2 linked regions of the Cystobacter fuscus genome follow. The main gene of each other region encodes a partner of the protein of the gene in region 2 in a complex. Links are inferred from orthologs where the notes say so. Each region holds a gene or a part of one and is shown on either strand. Other genes may lie near its edges.

What was found.
Region 1: the proteins of CYFUS_RS16460 (region 2) and CYFUS_RS07230 are in contact, whole or in part, in a cryo-EM structure (PDB 7NYH), measured with the Escherichia coli proteins. The link is inferred for Cystobacter fuscus from one-to-one orthologs.

What each region holds. Positions count from the first base shown.
Region 1 is NZ_CP022098.1:1,727,693-1,736,810, reverse strand. What follows is about bases 6,120-9,118. They hold CYFUS_RS07230 (NADH-quinone oxidoreductase subunit J), read left to right. Parts: upstream 6,120-7,362; coding sequence 7,363-7,875; downstream 7,876-9,118. Other genes in these bases: nuoL (NADH-quinone oxidoreductase subunit L), read left to right, coding at 8,296-9,118; nuoK (NADH-quinone oxidoreductase subunit NuoK), read left to right, coding at 7,938-8,249; nuoF (NADH-quinone oxidoreductase subunit NuoF), read left to right, coding at 6,120-7,366. Also shown: CYFUS_RS07275 (Hsp20/alpha crystallin family protein), read right to left, coding at 1-286; CYFUS_RS07270 (CPXCG motif-containing cysteine-rich protein), read right to left, coding at 473-667; CYFUS_RS07265 (DUF309 domain-containing protein), read right to left, coding at 667-1,026; CYFUS_RS07260 (general secretion pathway protein GspE), read left to right, coding at 1,069-1,905; phosphoserine phosphatase SerB, read right to left, coding at 1,912-3,114; CYFUS_RS07250 (serine/threonine-protein kinase), read right to left, coding at 3,136-4,593; CYFUS_RS07245 (TIGR02266 family protein), read right to left, coding at 4,657-5,412; nuoE (complex I 24 kDa subunit family protein), read left to right, coding at 5,517-6,005; more of nuoF, read left to right, coding at 6,032-6,119. UniProt on the Escherichia coli protein: NDH-1 shuttles electrons from NADH, via FMN and iron-sulfur (Fe-S) centers, to quinones in the respiratory chain. The immediate electron acceptor for the enzyme in this species is believed to be ubiquinone.
Region 2 is NZ_CP022098.1:3,985,292-3,997,543, forward strand. The notes cover bases 5,415-8,254. They hold CYFUS_RS16460 (complex I subunit 1/NuoH family protein), read right to left. Parts: upstream 7,627-8,254; coding sequence 6,202-7,626; downstream 5,415-6,201. Other genes in these bases: CYFUS_RS16455 (NuoI/complex I 23 kDa subunit family protein), read right to left, coding at 5,422-6,183; CYFUS_RS16465 (2Fe-2S iron-sulfur cluster-binding protein), read right to left, coding at 7,629-8,254. Also shown: CYFUS_RS16420 (DUF3618 domain-containing protein), read left to right, coding at 1-140; CYFUS_RS16425 (hypothetical protein), read left to right, coding at 195-395; CYFUS_RS16430 (hypothetical protein), read left to right, coding at 431-868; CYFUS_RS16435 (YtxH domain-containing protein), read left to right, coding at 919-1,194; CYFUS_RS16440 (hypothetical protein), read left to right, coding at 1,305-2,267; CYFUS_RS16445 (adenylate/guanylate cyclase domain-containing protein), read left to right, coding at 2,328-4,901; CYFUS_RS16450 ((2Fe-2S) ferredoxin domain-containing protein), read right to left, coding at 4,909-5,268; more of CYFUS_RS16465, read right to left, coding at 8,255-9,509; nuoD (NADH dehydrogenase (quinone) subunit D), read right to left, coding at 9,506-10,771; CYFUS_RS16475 (NADH-quinone oxidoreductase subunit C), read right to left, coding at 10,810-11,337; CYFUS_RS16480 (adenylate/guanylate cyclase domain-containing protein), read right to left, coding at 11,409-12,252. UniProt on the Escherichia coli protein: NDH-1 shuttles electrons from NADH, via FMN and iron-sulfur (Fe-S) centers, to quinones in the respiratory chain. The immediate electron acceptor for the enzyme in this species is believed to be ubiquinone.

The sequences.
Region 1 (9,118 bases), 2.3 Mb from region 2 along the record:
CCAGACGCCGGGTGCCCTCGTCCTTCAGCGACTCCGGACGCTTGCGCTCGGACTTGAGGGTGAGCGTGTCGTTCTCCACCTTCACCTCGATGGACTTCGCATCATGGCCCGGCAGGTCCACATGCAGGGTGATGCCCTCGGCGGTCTCGTAGATGTCCGCCGCGGGGGCGAACTCACGCGCGCCGGACGGACGCTCGCGGAAGAACTGGTCGAACTCCCTCATGACCAGAGGGCCCAGCGCCACGGCACCATTGCTCATCTCGAACGGGTTCCAACGGCTTTGCATGGACGTCTCCTGTGCGCGCCAGACTCCTCGCGGAGCCACGGCGCGTGGTTGTGGTGAAACGGAAAAGGGGTTGTCTGCTCGCGCGCGGCGCCCTCGCTCTCGGGGGCGCCGCGCCTCTCACAACTCCAAGAGAACCATGGTTTGGAGCGTGTCAAGGAAGCGCGCCGCGCGCCTCGGACCGCCGCCTCAATCGTCCTCGCGCCCGAGGGAAACGAAGACCTCGCCGTCCTCACGCGTGACGCGCACGACCCACGGCCGGCAGCACACCGGGCAGTCTTCCACGTACGTCTCCGAGGCGACCCCCAGTGCATCGGCGGCCACCTCCACCTGCTCCCCACAGTAGGGGCAGAGCTGCAACGAGTCATCGGCGAAGGGCTGCATCAGCGCTCTCCTCCCGAGGCGTCCAGCGGCCAGACGAGCAGGGGTCTGTCGGCTCCCTCGCCCGCTCGCCACCGGGTGATGTCCCGCCTCAACCGGTCCACATCCACGCCCTCGCACAGGGGGGCCAGGGACTCCATCCGCTCGAGGGCCCGCGAGAAGAGTGTCCACGCGCCCCGAGTGTTGCCCGCGTCGCGCTTGAGCCAGCCCGCCGCGGCGAGGATGAGTCCTTGAAGCAACAGTCGGCGCGGGCCGTGCTCGTGCCGCCAGGCCTCCTCCCACGCCTCATGGGCCGCGTGGAAGGCGCCCGCGTTGAAGAGCGTCATCCCCTCCTCCAGACAGGTAGCGAACGCACGAGGCATCGAAACGCGACTCCAGGCTCCTTCCTTCGTAGACTGGAGGTCATGGCCGCACCTCGCAACCGGATTGGAGAAATCCTCGTCAAGGCCCGTGTCCTCGACGAGATGCAGCTGCGCAGCGCGCTCGCCCAGCATGATCAATGGGGTGGGCGCCTCTCGCGCATCATCAGTGACATGGGGATCGCCTCGGAGGAGACCCTCACCCAGGCGATCGCCGAGGGCTTCGGCATGCAGCGCGTCCAGTTGGGCACCACCAGGGATGCCGGCGCGCTCGCCAGGCTGGACGTCCACCTGGCCGAGCAGAAGGGCATCTTCCCCGTGTCCCTGCGCGACAACGGCAAGACGCTCGTGCTGGCCATGGCGGACCCCTCGGACCTGGCGACCATCGATCAGGTGGCCGCACTGAGCCGCACCCGCGTCATCCCGATGGTGGCGGGCGACCTGGAAATCCAGAACGCCATCCAACGGCACTACCGCAATCAGGAACCCACCGTCTCCCCCACCGCCCGCACCGCGCCCACCGGGCGCCCGGGTACGCCCGGAGACGAGGAGGAGTTCAAGATCGTCGACATGACGGGCAAGACGGTGAGGAAGTCCATCGCCGACATCGCGCCGAACCTGGCGCGCGAGAACGCGGCCCGGCAGAACCCCGCCCCCATGCCGCCGCGTCCGAGCATCGGCTCGAGCGCCGCGGATCTGCTCGATGAAATCCTCAACGCCTCTCCCGCCGAGACGTTCTCCGCCGAGGAGATGCAGCGGTTGCAGGCCGTGCAGGTGAACCAGGAGAAGAGCTCGAAGATCTTGCGCGCCCTGCTCGAGCTGCTGCTGGAGAAGGGACACATCCAGCAGCGGGAGCTGGCGGCCCGCATGCGCGCGCCCTGAACCGCCCTACTCCCCCACTTCGCGCAGCTCGCGGGCCGTGAGCCCCAGGAAGTAGAGGATGGTGTCCAGGCCGCCCGCGGAGATGGAGGTGTCGGCCGCCTGGCGCAGCTTGGGCTTGGCGCGGAACGCGATGCCCAGCCCCGCGCGCTCCAGCATCAACAAGTCATTGGCGCCATCGCCCACGGCGATGACCTGGTCGAGCAGGATGCCCTCCGCCCGGGCGATGTCCTCCAGCAGCTCCGCCTTGCGGCGCGCGTTGACGATGGCGCCCAGGGTGCGGCCGGTGAGCTTGCCGTCCGCCTCCTCCAACAGGTTGGAGTGGGCGTAGTCGATGCCCAGGCGGGCCTTGAGCGCCTCGGCCGCCACGGAGAAGCCTCCGCTGATGATGGCGGTGCGGTAGCCCAGCCGCTTGAGCACGCGGATGAGGGTCTCCGCTCCCTCGGTGAGGGGAAGGCGGGCGGCGAGCTCGTGCAGCACCCGCGCGTCCAGCCCCTTGAGCAGCGCCACGCGCTGACGCAGCGACTCGTCGTAGTCCATCTCGCCGTGCATGGCGCGCTCGGTGATGCGCGACACCTGCTCGCCCACGCCATGGGCCCGCGCCAGCTCGTCGATGACCTCGATGCGGATGAGCGTGGAGTCCATGTCCATCACCACCAGGCGCTTGGCGCGCCGGTAGAGGCTCTCGCGCTGCAACGCCACGTCGAAGGCGCTCGTGGCCATGGACAGCTCCAGCAGGGAGCGCTGGAGTTCCTCCGGCTCCTTGCTCGCCGGCAGGGCGAGGTGGATCTCGAACGAACCGGGCTCCACTTCGGACAGGCGGTGGATGCGCTCGATGTTGGCCTCGTGCCGGGCCAGGCACCCGGTCACCGCGTGCAGCTCGCGCGCGCCGAGGGAACGACCCACCACGGTGACGACATGCCGGCTGGGAGACGCTGCGGCCTGGGCTCCTGACTCGCCCACCGCTCGGGACTCCAGGAACACGCCCAGCGCCTGGGCCGCGGAGCGCAGTTGCTGGAGAACGTCCTGCCCCTCGGGCACACGCACGAGCAGGCACAGGGTGAGCTGGCCCTGCACCACCACCTGCTCGATGTCGAGCAGCACCGCGCCCGCGTCGGCGAGCAGGCCCGTCAGCCGCGAGGCGATGCCGGGATGGTCCCTGCCGGTGAGGGTGAGGAGAAGGGACTCGTGCGAAGCGGAAGGGGAGGTCATGGTGTCACGGCCCGGGGGGTACTACCGCGGCTCCGAGGAGAGGATGAGATCGCCCTTGGCGAGGAACTGCGCCTCGGGGAGGGACTTGTAGAAGTCCTCCAGCAGGGCGTCGAGGTCCGGGTAGCGCTGGTCCACGCGGTCCTGGGTCATCTTGTCGAAGAGCGCATCCAGTCCGGAGGGCGCCTCGGGATTGACCTCGGAAGGCAGGGGCGAGCGGCGGCCGGGAATCTGCCCGGTGAGCATCTCGTAGAGGAGGATGCCCAGCCCGTAGACATCGGAGGCGGGACCCGCGTCCTTCGCGCGCTGCGGCTGGAGGAGCTCCGGCGCCAGGTACACCATGCCGCCGGCGCCCACGAAGACCTGGGGCAGCCCCTTGGAGGCATCCTGCTCCACCACGCGGCTCAGCCCGAAGTCGCCGAGCTTCGCGTTGCCGTGGATGTCGAAGAGGACATTCTCCGGCTTGAGGTTGTGGTGGGAGAGGCCCACGGCGTGCGCGGCGCGCAGCGCGTAGGCCATTTGGAGGAAGCAGCGCAGCGCGAAGGACACGGGCACGCCCTTGCCGCCCCCCTCCTCCAGCATGGACTTGAGGTTGCCCTGCAACAACTCGAGCACGTAGTAGGGGCGCGCCGCCTCCACGTTCTGGTCGAGCACCTGGACGATGCCCGGATGGCGCACCTGGGCCTGGGCACACAGCTCGCGCTTGAGCCGCTTGAGCACCTCGCCCCGCTGCAGGAAGGAGAAGTAGCCGAAGATGTCCTTGAGCTCCTTGATGCAGACGTCCAGCCCGAGCGCGTTGAAGCGGCCCTTGCTCGCGATGCCCAGCGGACCGGAGCCGAGGGCCTCCTGCTTCTGGTAGCGCTGGTCCAGCACCTCCACGGCCTTGGGGCCGGGAGTCGAGGCGGAAGCCATCGGGGACACCGGCGCGGCGGGGGGCGGCAGCTGCACGGCTTCGTTGCGCGCGCTGGCCACGGGAGACGGGGCCGGAACCGGCGGCTCCACCGCGGGGGACGCACTCACGGTGGAGACCTGGGCGGGACGCGCGCGAGGCAGGGCCGGCGGCTCCGCGGACGGCCGCACCTCGGAGGGAGCGACCTCCGACTCGTCATCGGGAGGGGGGGGAGGCTTGAGCGCCTGGGCCTGGGCGACCGTGTCCTCGGTGGTGAGCGCCTCCAGTCCCAGTTGCTCGGCGAAGAACTCCCCCACCTCGGCGATGAACTGGTCCTGCATCCCGGTGTCCACCACGCGCTCGCCCAGGTCGGTCAGGCGCAGCTGCGCCTCCCGGGGGTCCAGGGCGATGTAGTGGTACTTGCGCAGGAAGAGGTAGTAGCTGTCGAACTCCAGCGAAACGGACGGCTCGAGCGAGGCCTTCACATCGGCCAGCTTGTTCGAGCGTCCCAGACGGCCGTTCTCCCTCAGGCTCTGGAGGATGAACAGCGCCTCGCCGCAGATGGTGTCGCGTTGGATGACGGGCGTGGGCATGGGGGCGCGACTCTACGCGCTCACGCCACCGGGACCAATGGAGGAGAGGAACGGAAGAGGACTTCAGGGGATGTGGAGCAGCTGCTTCACCGTCTCCAACACTTCCTGGAAGCGCACGGGCTTGCGCAGGTAGATGTCCACCCCGAGCTGCATGGCGCGCTCGCGCGCCTCGGGGCCACCCGCGGAGATGGCCACCACGGGAATGGACTTGAGCGCCTCCTCGGCGCGGATGCGCTCGATGAGCGCGAAGCCGTCCATCACCGGCATGTACAGGTCCGTCATCACCAGGCTGAAGCGGCTGGAGCGCAGCGCCTGCAACGCGTGATGCCCATCGGGAGAGAAGTGCACCTCCAGGGGCACCCGTCCCGCCAGCTCGCCGCTCGCCAGCTTCTTGAGCACGTAGCTGTACATCTCGATGATGTGGGGATTGTCCTCGACGATGAGGACACGATAGCCCTCCGCGGGGGCGGCCGTCCGGTCCGACGCGCGGGTCTGTCCTGGCGCACTCAAGATGTCACCCAATCGCTGCCGGTCCTCCGCTTGGAGCACCCGGATGCCGACACCCCCGGGTGCTTCGGGCGACACGGGCCGGACCCACGCCACCGTTCCCACGACTTCTACCGGATCCAGAAGCCCCGGGAAAGAAAGTGCCAACCCCACGGACTCGCCCACGGTGAAGGAACGGTCGGTCTGCACGAAGATTCCTCCTCGTGACAGGTTCTCCGTCACCTCCGTCATCCGTGCCTGGTCCGGAAAGCGCACGCGTAACACGAGCGGCACTCGGGGTCCTTCACGCTGGTCGTCTGATCCCCGATTCATAACAAGGGGTTGAAATCGCTCGGAATTTTGCTGGTGCCGGCGCAGTGTAGCGCCGAGGGTTTATGTTGACAACGCGGGCGTCAGAGACTTACGAACCCCCCGCCATGGCGGAGTCCCTGTTCACCCCCGAAGAGCAGAAGAAGTTCGACACGGAGATCGCGGAGATCCTGTCGCACTATCCCGCGGACCGGAAGAGCGCCGCGATGCTTCCCGCGCTGCGGTTGATGCAAGACATCAAGGGGTGGTTGCCTCCCGAGGGTCTCAAGCTCGTCGCGCAGGTCCTCGGTGTCACGCCGGAGCGCGCCTATGAGGTCGCCAGCTTCTACGTGATGTACCACCTGAAGAAGCCCGGCAAGTACGTCATCGACGTGTGCACCAACCTGCCCTGCGCGCTCCGGGGAGCCGAGAAGATGCTCGCCCACCTGGAGAACAAGCTCGGGTTGAAGGCCGGAGAGGCGAACGAGCGCTTCACCTTGCGCGAGACGGAGTGCCTGGCCTCGTGCGGCACCGCGCCGTGCCTGCAAATCAATGAGGACCACCACGAGAGCCTCTCGAGGGCCAAGCTCGACGAGTTGATCGACAAGCTCTCCTGACCCGCTCCATCAAGGAACCTGATTTCATGGCGACAACGGCATTCGAACCCGTCATCTCGACCGCGTGGGGCACGCCCCAGTCGTGGACGATGGACGCGTACAAGAAGCGCGGGGGCTACCAGGGACTCGCCAAGGCGCTGGAGCTGACGCCCGCGCAGATCATCGACGAGGTGAAGAAGTCCAACCTGCGCGGGCGCGGCGGAGCGGGCTTTCCCACCGGGCTCAAGTGGAGCTTCGTCCCCAAGGACAACCCCAAGCCCAAGTACCTCGCGGTCAACGGCGACGAGTCCGAGCCGGGGACCTTCAAGGACCGCAACATCCTCACGCATGATCCGCACATGCTGCTGGAGGGCATTGCCATCGCGTCCTACGCGCTCAACGTGCACACCTGCTACGTGTACCTGCGCGGCGAGTTCAAGTTCCCGGCGGAGCGGCTCAACCAGGCCATCAAGGAGGCGTACGCCGCGGGCATCTTCGGCAAGAGCCTGATGGGCAAGGACTACGCGCTGGACTGCTACCTGGTGCGCGGCGCGGGCGCCTACATCTGCGGCGAGGAGACGGCGCTGCTGGAGAGCCTGGAGGGCAAGAAGGGCTGGCCGCGACTCAAGCCGCCCTTCCCCGCGGTGGTGGGCCTGTTCGGCAGCCCCACGGTGGTCAACAACGTGGAGACGCTCTCGAGCGTGCCGCACGTGTTCACCCGGGGCGCGGCCTGGTACGCGGGCCTGGGGACGGACAAGTCGGGCGGCACGCGCGTCATGTGCCTGTCGGGCTCGGTGAACCGGCCGGGCGTGTACGAGGTGCCGCTGGAGACGACCTTCAACCAGCTCATCTTCGACGACAAGTACGGCCAGGGCCTGCCCGCGGGGCGCAAGGTGAAGGCGGTGGTGCCGGGGGGCTCGTCGGCGCCCATCCTCAGCCCGGACGAGCTGGACACCGCCATGGAGTTCGAGGCGCTCAAGGTGAAGCAGAGCATGGCGGGCTCCGGCGGCGTCATCGTCATGGATGACACCACGTGCATGGTGCGCAGCCTGTGGCGCATCGCGCGCTTCTACGCCGAGGAGTCGTGCGGCCAGTGCACGCCGTGCCGCGAGGGCACCCCGTGGCAGGCGCGCATCCTGCGCAAGATCGAGGAGGGCCGGGGCGAGCCGGGCGACGTGGAGCAGCTGAGCAACGTGGCCTCGTCCATCGCGCCCTACCCGCCCATCGGCCTGGGCAACACCATCTGCGCGCTGGGCGATGCCGCGGCGCTGCCGACGCATTCCTTCCTCATGCGCTTCCGCGACGAGTTCGAGGCGCACATCCGCGAGCACCGCTGCCCGTTCGGCGACAAGCCCTGGGGCGCGTTCGGAGACTGGTCTTGAGCATCGAGCACGTCCTCTTCGGAGTCTTCGCCCTGCTGACGGTGGCGTCGGCGGTGATGGTCATCGTCGCCAAGAGCCCCATCAGCTCCGCCATGTCGCTGGTGGCCACCTTCTTCTTCCTGGCCGGCATCTACGTGCTGCTGTGGGCGCACACCGTGGCGGTGCTGCAGGTGCTCGTCTACACGGGCGCCATCATGGTGCTCTTCCTCTTCGTCATCATGCTGCTCAACCTGGGCGAGTCGACCGTGACGGGCCCCCGGGTGACGCTGGCGCGCGTGGCCGGAGGCGTGGCGGCGGCGGGACTGCTGGCGGTGCTGGTGACGGCCATCTGGCGCATCCCATCGGCCAGCACGTTCACGGGCAGCCAGGCGATGAGCCAGGGCTTTGGCACCCTGGCGGTCATCGGCCAGACCATCTTCACCCAATGGCTGCTGCCCTTCGAGGCCGTCAGCCTGCTGCTGCTGGTGGGCATGGTGGGCGCGGTGGTGGTGGCCAAGTCGCGGATTTGAGCGCGTCCCCTTCAACCCTCTGCTAGAAGGCGGGCCGCGTCCGCCCTCCTTCCCCCGGCGTCATGGTCCACTCCGTCGACATCAAGTACTACCTCGTCCTCGCCGCCGTCCTGTTCTGCCTGGGCATGTTCGGCGTGCTGGTGCGCCGCAACGCCCTGGTGGTGTTCATGTGCGTGGAGCTGATGCTCAACGCGGCGAACCTGACGTTCCTGTCCTTCGCGCGGCTGAATGGCGACGCCACGGGCCACGTGTCCGCCTTCTTCGTGATCGCCGTCGCGGCGGCGGAGGCCTCCATCGGGCTGGCCATCGTCATCGCCGTGTTCCGCAGCCGAGGCACCGTCAACATCGAAGAAATCCGGACCATGAAGCACTGACGGTCCCCCTCCCCTTCCTTCCCGCCCTACGAGAGCCCTCAGAGCAATGGATGCCCTCAAGTCATTCTTCATGACCGCGCCGGTGGAGCCCGCCGTCTTCGCGCAGTCGTTGTGGCTCATCATCGCACTGCCGCTGCTGGGCGCGTTCGTGTGCGGCGTGTTCGGCAAGAAGCTGGGCCGCGCCAACGTGAACTTCATCGCGTGCGCGATGGTGGCCGGCTCCTTCGCGCTGTCCGTGCTGGCCTTCTGGTGCGTCAACCACGCGCCGTCGGGCGGCACGCCGGTGTCCATGGAGAACGCCTTCTCCTCCAGCGCCATCCGCTACGCGCTCGGGTACGACTACGGCATCTGGTTCGCCGCCGGTGACTTCCGGGTGAACCTCGCTCTGCTGGTGGACCACCTGTCGGGCATCATGCTGCTGGTCATCACCGGCGTGGGCTTCCTCATCCACGTGTACTCCACGAGCTACATGGAGCACGACGAGAGCCCCTGGCGCTACTTCGCCTACCTCAACCTCTTCATCGCGGCGATGCTCACGCTGGTGCTCGCCGACAACCTCGTCCTGCTCTTCGTGGGCTGGGAGGGGGTGGGTCTCGCCAGCTACCTGCTCATCGGCTTCTGGTACACCGACGCGGCCAAGGCGTGGGCGGGCCGCAAGGCGTTCATCGCCAACCGCATCGGCGACTTCGCCTTCCTCATCGGCTCCTTCCTCATCGTGTTGCTGGTGGGGGCGTTCAACAGCCAGGCGAGCACGAGCAACTTCGCTCCGGTGGGCATCAACCCCGAGGCCGCCCAGGTGCGCTTCCGCGAGGGCCTGGCGATGAAGGGCCCGCTGACCTTCCAGGGGCTGGAGGTGATGGCCAACTCGG
Region 2 (12,252 bases):
TCAGTCACTCCGTGAGCGCCCTGCGCGAGGAGGTCGCCTGGCGCACCGACTGGCGCGAGTGGGTGATGCGCCGGCCCCTGGCGTGCGTGGGCGCGGCTTTCTTCATCGGATTCGTCATCGGCAATAGCCAACGGCGCTGACACGCCCCACCTTTCAGAACCAACCCCGACACCTTTCACGAGGAAGGCGCTTCCATGAACATCAATTCCCAGCAGTTGCAGGACAAGGCCCGTCAGATCCAGGACAACGTGCTGCCGCAGATCGACGAGGCGCGGCGCAACCTGGAGGATCTCAACGCGCGCACGGTGAGCTTCATCCGCGCCAACCCGGGCACGTGCCTGCTGGGCGCCGTGGCCGTGGGCTTCATCATCGGACGCATCGCCTCGCGCCGCTAACCCGTGCCTCTTCCTCGACGACTCGGAGTTCTGACATGACGACCTTCCAGAGCAGCTCTGGCGACGGCGGTCCCTCGGGCAACGGTGGCCAGTCCTCCAACAACCAGGGCTCGGGATTCGGCCAGCGGGTGGATCAGATCGGCTCGGACGCCCAGCACCTGTGGGACAACGCGCGCGGCGCGGTGACGGACCTGCGTGACTCCATGGACCTGGCTGGCCGCGTGGAGCGCCATCCGTACCTGATGGTGGCCGCCGCCGTGGGCGTGGGCTATGTGCTGGGAGGCGGGCTGTTCACCCGCACCACCGGGCGGCTGCTGCGCCTGGGCGTGCGGCTGGCCGCGCTGCCCATGGTCAAGGACGAGCTGCTCGGCATCGCCGAGGCCGCCATGCGCGGCGTCGAGGCGGGCGCCAGCCGGGTGGCGGACATGCAGGGCTCGCCCTCGGGCGGCCCGGCGCGTTCCCAGGGCCACTAGGAGCCGTAGGTTTCATCCGTTTCTTCCTCTCGCCGCATACGGAGCCCCCCATGTTCAATGCCAGTGATCTGAAGAACTTCAGCAAGGATGATGTGCTCGATCTGCTCGGGCTGGAGACCAAGAAGGGTCCCGCGGATTGGCTGCTGCCCACCCTGGGCGCCTTCTCCGTGGGCATCCTGCTGGGCGCGGGCCTCGGCCTGTTGATCGCCCCCAAGCCCGGCGCCCAGCTGCGCGATGACCTGCGCAACCGCCTGCGCGAGGGCCAGGACGCCCTGGCCAACGCCACCGGCCAGAGCCGCACCGAGGCCGCGACCCGCAACGTCTGACGTCCAGGCACGTCCGGACGCCGCCAGCGCCACCCGGCTGGCGGCCATGGGAGGGGCGATCCGCTCGAAGCGGGTCGCCCCTCGGGCTTTTTCATGCGAAAGGTCAGGGCGTGACATCGCGCGACGACGAAGAGCCTCGCCGGGATACCCCCAGGGAGCTGCCCCGGGTATCCCCCGCCCAGGAGCGGCTCCTGGCCCGGACCCATGGCCTGGAAACGCTGGAGTCCGCCTACGACGCGTGGAGCGAGTCGCGGCGGGAATTCCTCGCCGAGCGCGAGCACTACCAGCGGGAGTTCGAGCGGCTGGATCAACAGGGCTCGTTCCTGGTGGGCGCGGTCCGGCAGGCCTCGACGCAGCAGGGCGCCGCGGTGGAGCCGGCCGCGGTGGAAGCGGCGCCCGCGGGGTCGGCGCTCGTGGCCGGGGAGGGCCCCCTGCGCGACTTCCTCGGACAGGCGGAGCAGAAGCTGGCGCGGGCGAAGGAGGCGCTCGCGCGGGAGCAGGCCGACAGCGAGCAGCGCCACCTCTCCGCCTTCGAGGAGTGGCGCACCACGGTGAGGGAGCGGGTGCGGCGCCACCTGGCCGCGGCGCCTCCGCGCTTGCGCCTGCTGCTGCGCAAGGTGGGCGCCACGCGCGCCGTCCTCCACGTGGAGCGCGTGAGCGGGGACACCCCCGTGCTCCTGCTCTACCTCTTCACCGGGCGCATCCCCTCGCGCCACGGCTTTCTCTTCGACGACTCCACGGACGACGTGTCGCTGCCGCCCGCGCCGCTCTACGCGGAGGAGGGGGTGGCGCCCCACGAGGTGCGTCCGGAGCCGTCCGCCCTGGAAGCACGGCTGCGCTCGCCCGGGGAGGTGCTGCCCGTCAAGGGCTTCCTGCCCGTCTTCGTGCCCCGTCCCGGCGGCGGCGAGGACTTCTTCCGCCTGCTGCAGCGCGGGCCGGTGATGGAGGTGGAGGTGGCCGAGGGCGGTGCGTTCCGCGCCATCCTCTCGCGCGAGGAGTCCGAGCGCTTCGCCGGGCATCTGTTGCGGCTCAACCTCCAGGGCCAGATCGTGCTCGAGGTGGAGGCGGGCTGAGCGTCCCGGTGCTCTTGCGGGCTGGGGTCGTGGGCGGGACGCGCTATCTTCGCGCCTCCCGTGCGCAGCCTTCCCATCTACTCCACCGGCCTCCGCTTCCTGCAACGGCTCGGCTATTCGCTCCTGCAGGCCACGCTCTTCGGCGTCATCCTCGGGCTGCTCGTCTACTACCGCGTCCCGCGCGCGCGGCTCTCCGAGGAAGCCCCTCCGCTCGCGCTGCTCGCGCGCCCGGCGTCGTGGCTCCAGGCCGCCGAGAACGTCACCTATGACTGGCGCGCGCGCTCGCTGGGCGCGCGGGGCTCGCGCTCGGATCGCGTGGTGGTGGTGGCGCTCGACGACGAGACGCTCGCCGAGGCGCGCCAGGACGAGCACGCGGGCATCGACTCCTACCCCTGGTCCCGGGAGATCCTCGGGGGCTTGACGAAGCGGCTGCTCGACGAGGGCGCCGAGTTGGTGTTGCTCGATCTGCCCTTCACGGAGCGCAGTCCCCGCGCCCCCCTCTTGCCGGGCGCGCCGGGCCAGGAGGAGCGGGACGATGACCGGGTGTTCCGCTCGCTCCTGGACGAGGTCCCCCGGAAGTCGGTGCTGGCCTTCTCGTGGTCCGCGGATCGGGGCGTGCCGCCGGGCAGCCGGCTGTGGCCGTACCGCGTCCGGCTCGGCACCTCACCCACCGAGGCCGAGGCACGTGGCCGGGTGCAGAAGATCCTCGCCGACCAGCGCCCGGCGTTCCTCCTGCCCGGCAAGGACGGGGTGGAGGTGTGGGCGGGCGTGGCCAGCGAGCAGGAGGGCCAGCGGGTGGCACTGGCGCAGGGTGTTCGCGAGCCCCCGCGCATCCAGGAGCGGCGCATCTCCGACGACGTGTACCGGGTGGGGCCACTCGAGCTCTTCATCTCGCTCGCCGAGGTGAAGGTGGAGGGGCTGGACGCGTCGCAGCTGGCGGAGGTGCGGCAGGTGGAGCACCCGGTGGCGCCGCTGCTCGGCGCGGCGAGCCTCTATGGCGCCATCACCCTGCCGGCGGATCCCGACGGCGTGGTGCGGGCCGTGCCGCACCTGGTGAGCTACCGCAGCCGGGACGGCAACCGGCACGTGCTGCCCTCCATGCCCCTGGTGGCGGCGATGCTCCAGGCGAACACGCGCGAGCTGCGCTACGCGGACGGGCGGCTGTACGTGGGCGAGCGCTTCTCGTTGCCCATGGACGAGTCCGGCTACAGCCTCATCCGCTGGGACGCGGCGGAGGTGGGGCGCGGCTCGCGCGGCTCGGTGGCCCGGGCCATTCCCGCGTGGAACGTGCTGCTCAACTTCTTCGCCGTGAGCGAGGGGGTGCCGCCGCGCGCCGCCCACGACATCGACGGTCGGCTCATCGTCTTCAGCAACACCTCGCGCCGGGCCATGAACTTCCTGCACACCCCCATTGGCGAGCACACGCCCACGGGCGCGGTGCTCGCGCAGTCGCTGGTGAACCTGTTGCAGTCCGAGAGCCTCTCGCGCGCCACGCGGCGGTGGGACCTGGGGTTGACGCTCGGCATGGCGCTTCTGGGCGCCTTCGTCGCGCTCACCGTCAACCGGGGCCTGCGCTCCTCGGGGGACGCGTTCCTGTACCTGTTCGTCATGGCGGCGGTGGGGGTGGGCTATGCCGTGGGGGCCTGGTACGTCTTCGTCCACCGGCTCTTGTGGGTGGCCATGGTGGGCCCGTTGCTGGCCATGGGCCTCACCTTCCTCTTCACCATCGTCCAGGCCTCGCGCAGCGAGCAGCAGCTGCGCCACTTCATCACCGACGTGCTCGGCCGCTACGTGAGCCCCGAGGTGGCGCGGCTCGTCACGCGCGACCTGCGCCAGCTCACCCGTCCGGAGCTGCGCGAGGTGACGGTCTTCTTCTGCGACCTGGACGGCTTCTCGCGGCTGTCCGGCGAGCTGCCCCCCGAGCGGCTCGTGCAGTTCCTCAACGAGTACCTGACGGAAGTGACGGACGTGGTGCGCGCCACGCGCGGGCAGGTGGACAAGTACATGGGGGACGCGGTGATGGCCTTCTGGGGCGCGCCCGTGCGCACCGAGCGCCACGCCCACCACGCCTGCGAGGCCGCCCTGGTGGTGCGCTCCACGCTGCTCGCGCGCCAGGAGTACTGGACGAAGACGTACGGCCACGCGGTGCAGTGCCGCATCGGCATCGACAGCGGCGAGGTGCTGGTGGGCGGCATGGGCAGCGCGCTCGAGTCGAAGTACTCGGTGCTGGGCCGCTCGGTGAAGTTCTCCATGTACCTGGAGGGGCTCAACCGCGGCTACGGCACCTTCGTGCTCGTGGGCGACGGCGTGGCGCGCCTGGCCCAGGACGGCTACGTCTTCCGCGAGGTGGATCGGGTCCGCCCCAAGGGGCGCACCGAGTCCACGCGTCTGCACGAGCTGGTGGGCCGCAAGGGCGAGGTGCAGGCCGCGGCCCAGGCCCACCTGTCGCTGCACGAGCAGGCGCTCACCGCGTACCACGAGCGGCGCTTCGACGAGGCGCTGGCGCTGTTCACCCGGAGCGTGGAGGAGTTCCAGGATCCGGTGGCGCGTGTCTACATCGAGCGCTGCCGCGTCTTCGCCCAGAAGCGCCCGGCGGAGGACTGGGACGGCGTGTTCGTGCTCGAAGGGCCGTGAGCCGGCGCTAGCCTTCCGCTTCCTCGGGGTGGCCGAACAGCTCGATGACGGGCTTGTCCTGAGCGATGTGCTCGGCCACCACGCGCCGCATCTTCTCCGGCGTCATGTGTGAGTAGTACGCCTCGCCCTCCCAGCCCATGAGCTGGTAGTCCTCGGGCGAGAGGGGATCCCTCTTGCGGCCCGTCTCCTCGCGGATGACGACGTTGGGCCCCATGTGACAGAAGCCGTAGCAGCCCCCGCGGTAGAGTTCGCAGCGCGGCTGGAGGGAGCGGGCGGACAGCTCCTCGCGGGCGGCCTGGGCCACGGCGTCGGAGCCACCGGCCTTGCAACTCGAGCCCTTACACACGGAGAGGCGGTAGCGCTTCATAGGAAGGCCCACCCTATGGGAGTTGCCGAGGTGGGGGAAAGGGCCGTGCGGCCGGCGAGGGGCTGCGCACGGCTGGAATGACACCGGCCCGCCGTCCGCCGCGCGAGGGCGGAGGGGGCGGGCCGGCGGAGGGCGCCTCTGGACGCCTGGGGACTACTTGAGGAACTTCGTCACCGGCACGGGGCCGTCGTTGGAGACGACGGTGCGGCCGTTGGCGACGGGAGCCGGCTCCGCGTGGCCCGAGGTCAGCGCCTGCGCATGGGCCGGGTGGCCGTGATCGTGGCCCTCGCCGATGCGGGTGTGGGCCTCCTTGTGCGCGTGGGCCGGCTGCTTCGAGTCCGAGCGCTTGTTCCAGGGATCCGACGGGTGGGACACCGCGGGCCCCTTGAGCAGCTTGGGGATGTCGTAGACGAAGCCCTGCCGGTTGTACTCGGGCGGGGTGTGCACGTACGTGTCCATGCGGATGGCGTCCTTGGGGCACGCCTCCACGCACAGGCCGCACACGATGCAGCGCAGCTCGTCGATGACGAACTGGGTGGGGTACTTCTCGATGACGCGCGAGCTCTGATCCGCGGAGTCCACCGGGTACTCGCCCGCCTCGATGTAGATGCACTGGGCCGGGCAGACGGTGGCGCACATGTAGCAGGCCACGCAGCGCGGCTTGCCATCGTCGCGCGGCACCAGCCGGTGCAGTCCGCGGTAGCCCGGGGGATAGGGGATCTTCTCCTCGGGGTACTGCACCGTGGTCACCAGGCTGGTGCCGGTGCGCTCCTCGAAGGGCGTCTGGGTCTCGCGCGTCCCGAAGAGGTTGCGGAGGAAGTGCCGGGTGGTGATGGCCAGGCCGCGGAGCAGCTCCGGCAGATAGGTCCGCTCGCGGATGTCGGTGCGGGGATCCTGGGATGCGTTGTAAGCCATGGTGACTGTTCGCTCCGACTAGTGCGAGGAGGCCGTGGAGGCACGCGCGTGCACTCCGGCCGAAGTGGGCGCCGACGGGGCCGCCAGCCCGGTGCCGTGCGTGTCCTCCTCCTTCGAGGCCGAGGACGTCGTCAGGGCCACCAGCACGCCGATCTGCAACATGCCGAAGAGGGCGAGGTAGCGCAGCGAGGGATCCCAGAGGATGAGCGCGCCCGTGACGAACACGTTGATCAGGCCCAGCGGCAGGAGGATCTTCCAGCCCAGCGTCTGGATCTGATCGTAGCGGAAGCGCAGGAAGGACCAGCGGATCATCAGCTGCAACCAGATGAAGAACAGCGTCTTCACCCAGAACACCGTGCCGAGAATGGTGCCGTACAGCCAGCCATGCTCCTTCATGACGGGCAGGTTGGACAGCCACTCTCCACCGAAGGGCAGGTGGTAGCCGCCGAAGAACAACGCGGTGATGATGCCGGCGAGGATCACGACCTCCACGAACTCGGAGATCATGAACAGGCCGAACTTCATGCCCGAGTACTCGACGAAGTAGCCGATGATCTCCGACTCGCCCTCGGGGCTGTCGAAGGGGGCGCGCTTGGTCTCGGCGAAGGCCGCGGCGAAGAACATGAAGAAGCCGAGCGGCTGCAGGAGGAAGCCCCACGCGGGGATGCCGATGTCGAAGCCGCCCACGTTCGTGGACCAGAGGTAGCGCGCCTGGCCCGTGGCCTCGCCGCCCAGGCCGAGCTCATTGGCCACGTTGCCCACGAAGGCGGGCAGCTGCACCGTGGAGAAGGCCATCATCAGGCCCACCAGCGACAGGCCGAGCGCGACCTCGTAGGAGATCATCTGCGAGGAGGCGCGCACGCCGCCGAGCAGGGCGAACTTGTTGTTGGAGGACCAGCCCGCGAGCGACGTGCCGTACACCGCCAGCGAGGCGATGGCGAACACGTAGAGGATGCCGAAGTCGGGCGTGGCCACGACCATGTCCACGTGCTGGCCGAACACCGACACGCTGGGGCCCGAGGGCACCACGGCGAACAGGGCGAACGCCGGCCCGAAGGCCAGCATGGGGCCCAGGTTGTAGAGCAGCTTGTTGGCCGCCGCCGGGAGGTGATCCTCCTTGAACAGCATCTTCGCGCCGTCGGCGAGGAAGTGGGGGATGCCGCCCAGGGCCGTGTCGCGCAGCAGGGGCAGATCGATGCGCGCGCGGTTCGGACCGATGCGATCCTGCATCAGCGCGCTCCACTTGCGCTCGGCCATGGTGAGCAGGGCGGCGGTGCCCATCACCACGGCGAGCATGAGGATGAGCATGTTGACGATCCGGCTGGCGCCGGTGAAGAGCTCCTTCTCCACGAGGCCGCCCAGGACGTAGGCGACGCCCGTCATCACGGCGTACAGGCCGATGAAGACGGCGAGCATGGTGAGCATGGCGAGAACGCGCTTCATTGTCAGAGACCTCGAACCCTGGGAGCGCCGAACTCACGGTAGCCCGCTGGCCGACCGTCGGCACCGGACGGCAGCGGATTGATGCCAGGCTTCTCCCGATCGGGCGGAGCCGCCTTGTCCCAGTCGAACGAGGCGAACTCGGGCACGGCCTTGCCCAGCTCGCGGAAGGCCTCGCGCGTGGTCGTCCAGGAGGTGCTGCCCCCCAGCTCCCGCGTGAGCTCCGCCACGAGCTGCGCGTGCGGCACGGCCTCGCCCTTGGAGGGGTAGGCCTTGCGGAAGCGCTGCACGAGCCCGTCCACCTGCACGAACGAGCCGTCGTACTCCACGTGCGCGGAGGCCGGCAGCAGCACGGTGGCCTGCGCGGTGAGGGGCGACTCGTTCGTCGCCTGCACCACGAAGGTGTCCAGCTTCGCCGCCGTCTGGGCGAAGGTGGCCTCGCTTCCGGGCACCTCGCTGCCCACGGCGTAGAGCGCCTTCACCTTGCCGCCGTCGATGCCCTGCACGAGCGCCTCGAACGGCTGGAGCTTGAGCTCCAGGCCCTGGGCGATGAGCTCCAGGCCCTTGCGGTTGGGGTTGCGGTCGGCCGTGAGCAGGTAGTGGTCGGCCTCGCCCTGCGGGCGGCCACCCACGTACACCTCACGCACGCCCAGCGTCGTCTTGGCGAAGGTGAGCGCGGCGAGCAGATCCTCGTTGGAGGCCACGGGCGAGGCGAGCACGGCCACCTTGCCCTTGGCGTCCGCGAGCGCGCGGCCCGCGGCCTGGATGGCCTCCTTGCGCGCCACCTCGGGACGGGCGGTGCCGCCCTGCTGGCGGCCCACCACGGCGTTGAGCACGCGGCCCAGGTTGAGGCCCTTGTACGTGAGCCGGCCGTGGTCGCACATCCAGCTCTTGTTGACGGCCTCGTTCTCGCGCGGGCGGTAGCGGTACGTCTCCTGGCCCATGAAGTCCGCGTAGGTGTTGCAGCCGCGCGAGCACCCGGTGCACACCGAGGGCGCGGCGGACTGGAACCACGTGCGGGCGCGGAAGCGGTAGTCGCGGCCGAGCAGCGCGCCCACCGGGCAGATGTCCACGGTGTTGAGCGAGTAGTTGCTGCTCAGCTCGCTGCCGGGGAACGTGTCGACGACCTCGTGGCTGCCGCGGCCGAAGATGCCCAGCTGCGGCTCCTTGGCCACCTCGTTCATGAAGCGCACGCAGCGGCTGCACAGGATGCAGCGCTCCTGGTCCATCACCACGCGGGGCCCGAGCACCTTGCGCTTGTTCTTCAGGACCTTCGCCCCCTCCAGACGCGAGGGGCGGTAGTCGTAGCGCATGTAGTAGTCCTGCAGCTTGCACTCACCGGCCTGGTCACAGATGGAGCAGTCCACCGGGTGGTTGAGCAGCAGGAACTCCATCACCGCGCGCTGCTGCTCCTTGACCTTGGGGGTGTTGGTCTTGATGACCTGCCCCTCGGCGAGCGGCGTCTGGCACGCGGGCACCATCTTGGGGGCGTTGGACGCCTCCACGAAGCACATGCGGCAGTTGGCCGCGATGGACAGGCGCGGGTGGTAGCAGAAGTAGGGGATGATCGAGCCGACCTTGCGCGCCGCCTCGATCATGTTCGTGCCCGGCTTGGCGATGACTTCCTTGCCGTCGATGGTGCACGTGACGAAGCCCGGGTTCTTCGGCGGAGGCGGGCCGGGCGGCTTGGGCGCCGGAGGCGGCGCCGCGGCGGCCGGAGGCGGAGGGGTGGGGGCGCTGTGCGCGGCGGGCGGCGTGTCCAGCTTGGGGCCCGCGGGCGGATTGGAGGGCTCGGAGCCGATCTTCGCCGCGGGCGTGTCCGTGGGCGCGCCCTTGACGGGCGGCTGCGCGTCGCCGGTGGGCTTCTTGGTGTCGTTGTCGCTCACTGCTCGACCTCGCCGCCGATCATGTTGATCGTGTCAAACGTGGGAATCAGGTCCGCGAGCATGTTGCCCGTCACGATGGACGACACGGCGGACAGGATGGGGAAGCCCGGCGCGCGCACGTGGACCTTGTAGGGCCGGCCGCCGCCGTCGCTCACGATGTACCAGCCGAGCTCGCCGTTGGCGGACTCGGTGGCGTCGAAGACCTCGCCGGCGGGCACCTGGATGCCCTCCATCACCAGCTTGAAGTGGGAGATGACGCCCTCGATGGTGCCGTACACCTCGGGCTTGGGCGGCAGCGCGATGCGCCAGTCGTCCACGATGATGGGCCCGGAGGGGATCTTCGCCAGCGCCTGGCGCAGGATGCGCTCCGACTGCTTCATCTCCTCGATGCGCATGAGGTAGCGGTCGTAGTTGTCGCCGTGCTCACCCACCGGCACGTCGAAGTCGAGCTGGTTGTAGACCCAGTACGGCCGCGTCTTGCGCAGGTCGTAGTCGATGCCGCAGGCGCGCAGGCACGGGCCCGTCCAGCCGTAGTCGATGGCGTCCTCGGCGCTGATGATGCCGGTGCCCTTCATGCGGTCCACGAAGATGCGGTTGCGCGACAGGAGCGATTCCACCTCGATGTTCAGCTCGCGGATCTTGTCCAGCGACTTGAGGGTCCGCTCGATCCACCCCTCGGGCAGATCGCGGTTGAGCCCGCCCACGCGGCCGAAGCTGGTGGTCAGCCGCGCGCCCGTCAGCTCGGCCACCCGATCCATGATGAGCTCGCGCGCCTCCATGGCGAAGAGGAAGGGCGCGAAGCCTCCGAGCTCCATGCCCGTCGCCGCCACGCACGTGAGGTGGTCATGGATGCGGTGCAGCTCCGAGCCGATGACGCGGATGTACTGGGCGCGCTCGGGGATCTCCAGGCCGATGAGCTTCTCCACGGCGTTGAGGAAGCCGAAGTTGTTCATCAGCGGGGACGCGTAGTTGAGCCGGTCCGTATAGGGCAGGCACTGCGTCCAGGTGACGTTCTCGCAGCTCTTCTGGAAGCCGCGGTGCAGGAAGCCGATCTCGCAGTCGGCGTTCTTGATGATCTCTCCCTCCAGGTGCACCTTCATGCGCACCGTGCCGTGCATGGCGGGGTGGGAGGGGCCCATGTTGATGAACATGGGCTTGGACTGCAGGTGCGCCTCCAGCTCCGACTCCTGGGCATAGGCGTCGGTGTCCGGGTTGGGCACGTCGGGGTGGGGATGGGCTGCGGGCTTGTGGGGGTCCGCCATGATGTCCTCGAGGGCGTGGCCGGTGGAAGAGCGGGCGATCAGGAGACGCCGCTGGTACCGGGGCCGCGGAAGATGTCCTTGATGGGCCGCTCGGGAATGAGCGGCTGCCGGTCGCGCAGGGCGTAGTCCTTGCGCAGGGGATGGCCCTGGAACTCCTCGTAGAGCAACACGCGGCGCAAGTCCGGGTGTCCGGCGAAGCGCACGCCGTAGAAGTCCCACACGAAGCGCTCCCACCAGTTGGCGCCCTTGAACACGGACACCAGCGAGGGAATCTCCAACTGCGATTCGCTCACCCGCACCTTGAGGCGCACGTGCTCGCGGCGCGACAGGGAGCTGATGAAGTAGACGACCTCGAAGCGCGGATCGTTCTCCGCCAGGTGGAGCCGGTCCACCGCGTCGATCGACACGAAGAGCTTGAAGTCCAGCTCGTGCTTGAGGAAGGCGGCCACCTTGGGAAGGTGCTCCGCGTGGATGACGGCCCAGGCGCCGCCCGTGCGGTCCAAATAGCGCTCCGCCACCGCCTCCGGAAACTGGGCAGTGACCCTGTCGAGTGCGAAGGTGCTCAAGAGGCCTCGATGCTGGCTAGGGAATCCGGGGCGTTATAAGGACGCGCCTTGGGGGGCGTCAACGGAATCCCTTAGCCATCCTCGCCACTTACGCGAGACAGAAGCCGGCGCTCTCCGGATCGGGGCTTGCGGGCCGCCACCCCGGCGTTTTCCCGGGGGTCCAGGGGAATGAACGTGGACACCGGCTCGCGCTTGCCCGCCACGGCCGTGGGGGGAAGCTCCTTCCACAGGAAGCCGTCGCCCGCCTGCTCGCGCGTCTCCCGGGACACCAGCACCGGCGTGCCGTGCCGCTTGGTGAGCTGCTCGATCCGACTGGCCAGATTCACCGTGTCGCCAATGGCGGTGTACTCGAGACGTCGGGCCATGGAGCCGATGTTGCCCAACACCACCCGGCCGGTGTGCAGGCCCACCCCCATGCGCAGCACCGGCTCTCCCCGCGCCGCCCGCCGGGCGTTGACCACCTCCAGCTCCCGCACCATCTCCAGGGCACACGCCACCGCGCGCCGGGGATGCTCGGGCTCGGGCAGGGGGGCACCGAAGTACACCATGAGTGCGTCCCCGATGAACTTGTCGAGCGTGCCCCCATGGCGGAACACCACCTCCACCATGTGTCCGTAGTACTCGTTGAGCAGGGTGACCACGGCCTCGGGCGACAGCCGCTCGCTCAGCGCGGTGAAGTCGCGCAGGTCCGCGAACAGCAGCGTCACCTCGCGCAGCTCGGGCCGGGACGCGGGGGAGGCCAGGTCCTGCAAGCGCTCGGCGACGGCGGGGGCGAAGTAGCGGCCGAGCTGGGCGCGCTTGAGTTCCTCGCGCGTCAGCGCGGAGACGAGCACGTGGATGCGGTGGAAGAGGTAGCGCGAGGCCCCCGCCGTGAGCGCCAGCACCAGCACCGCCACCACCTGGGCGCCCGTGCCC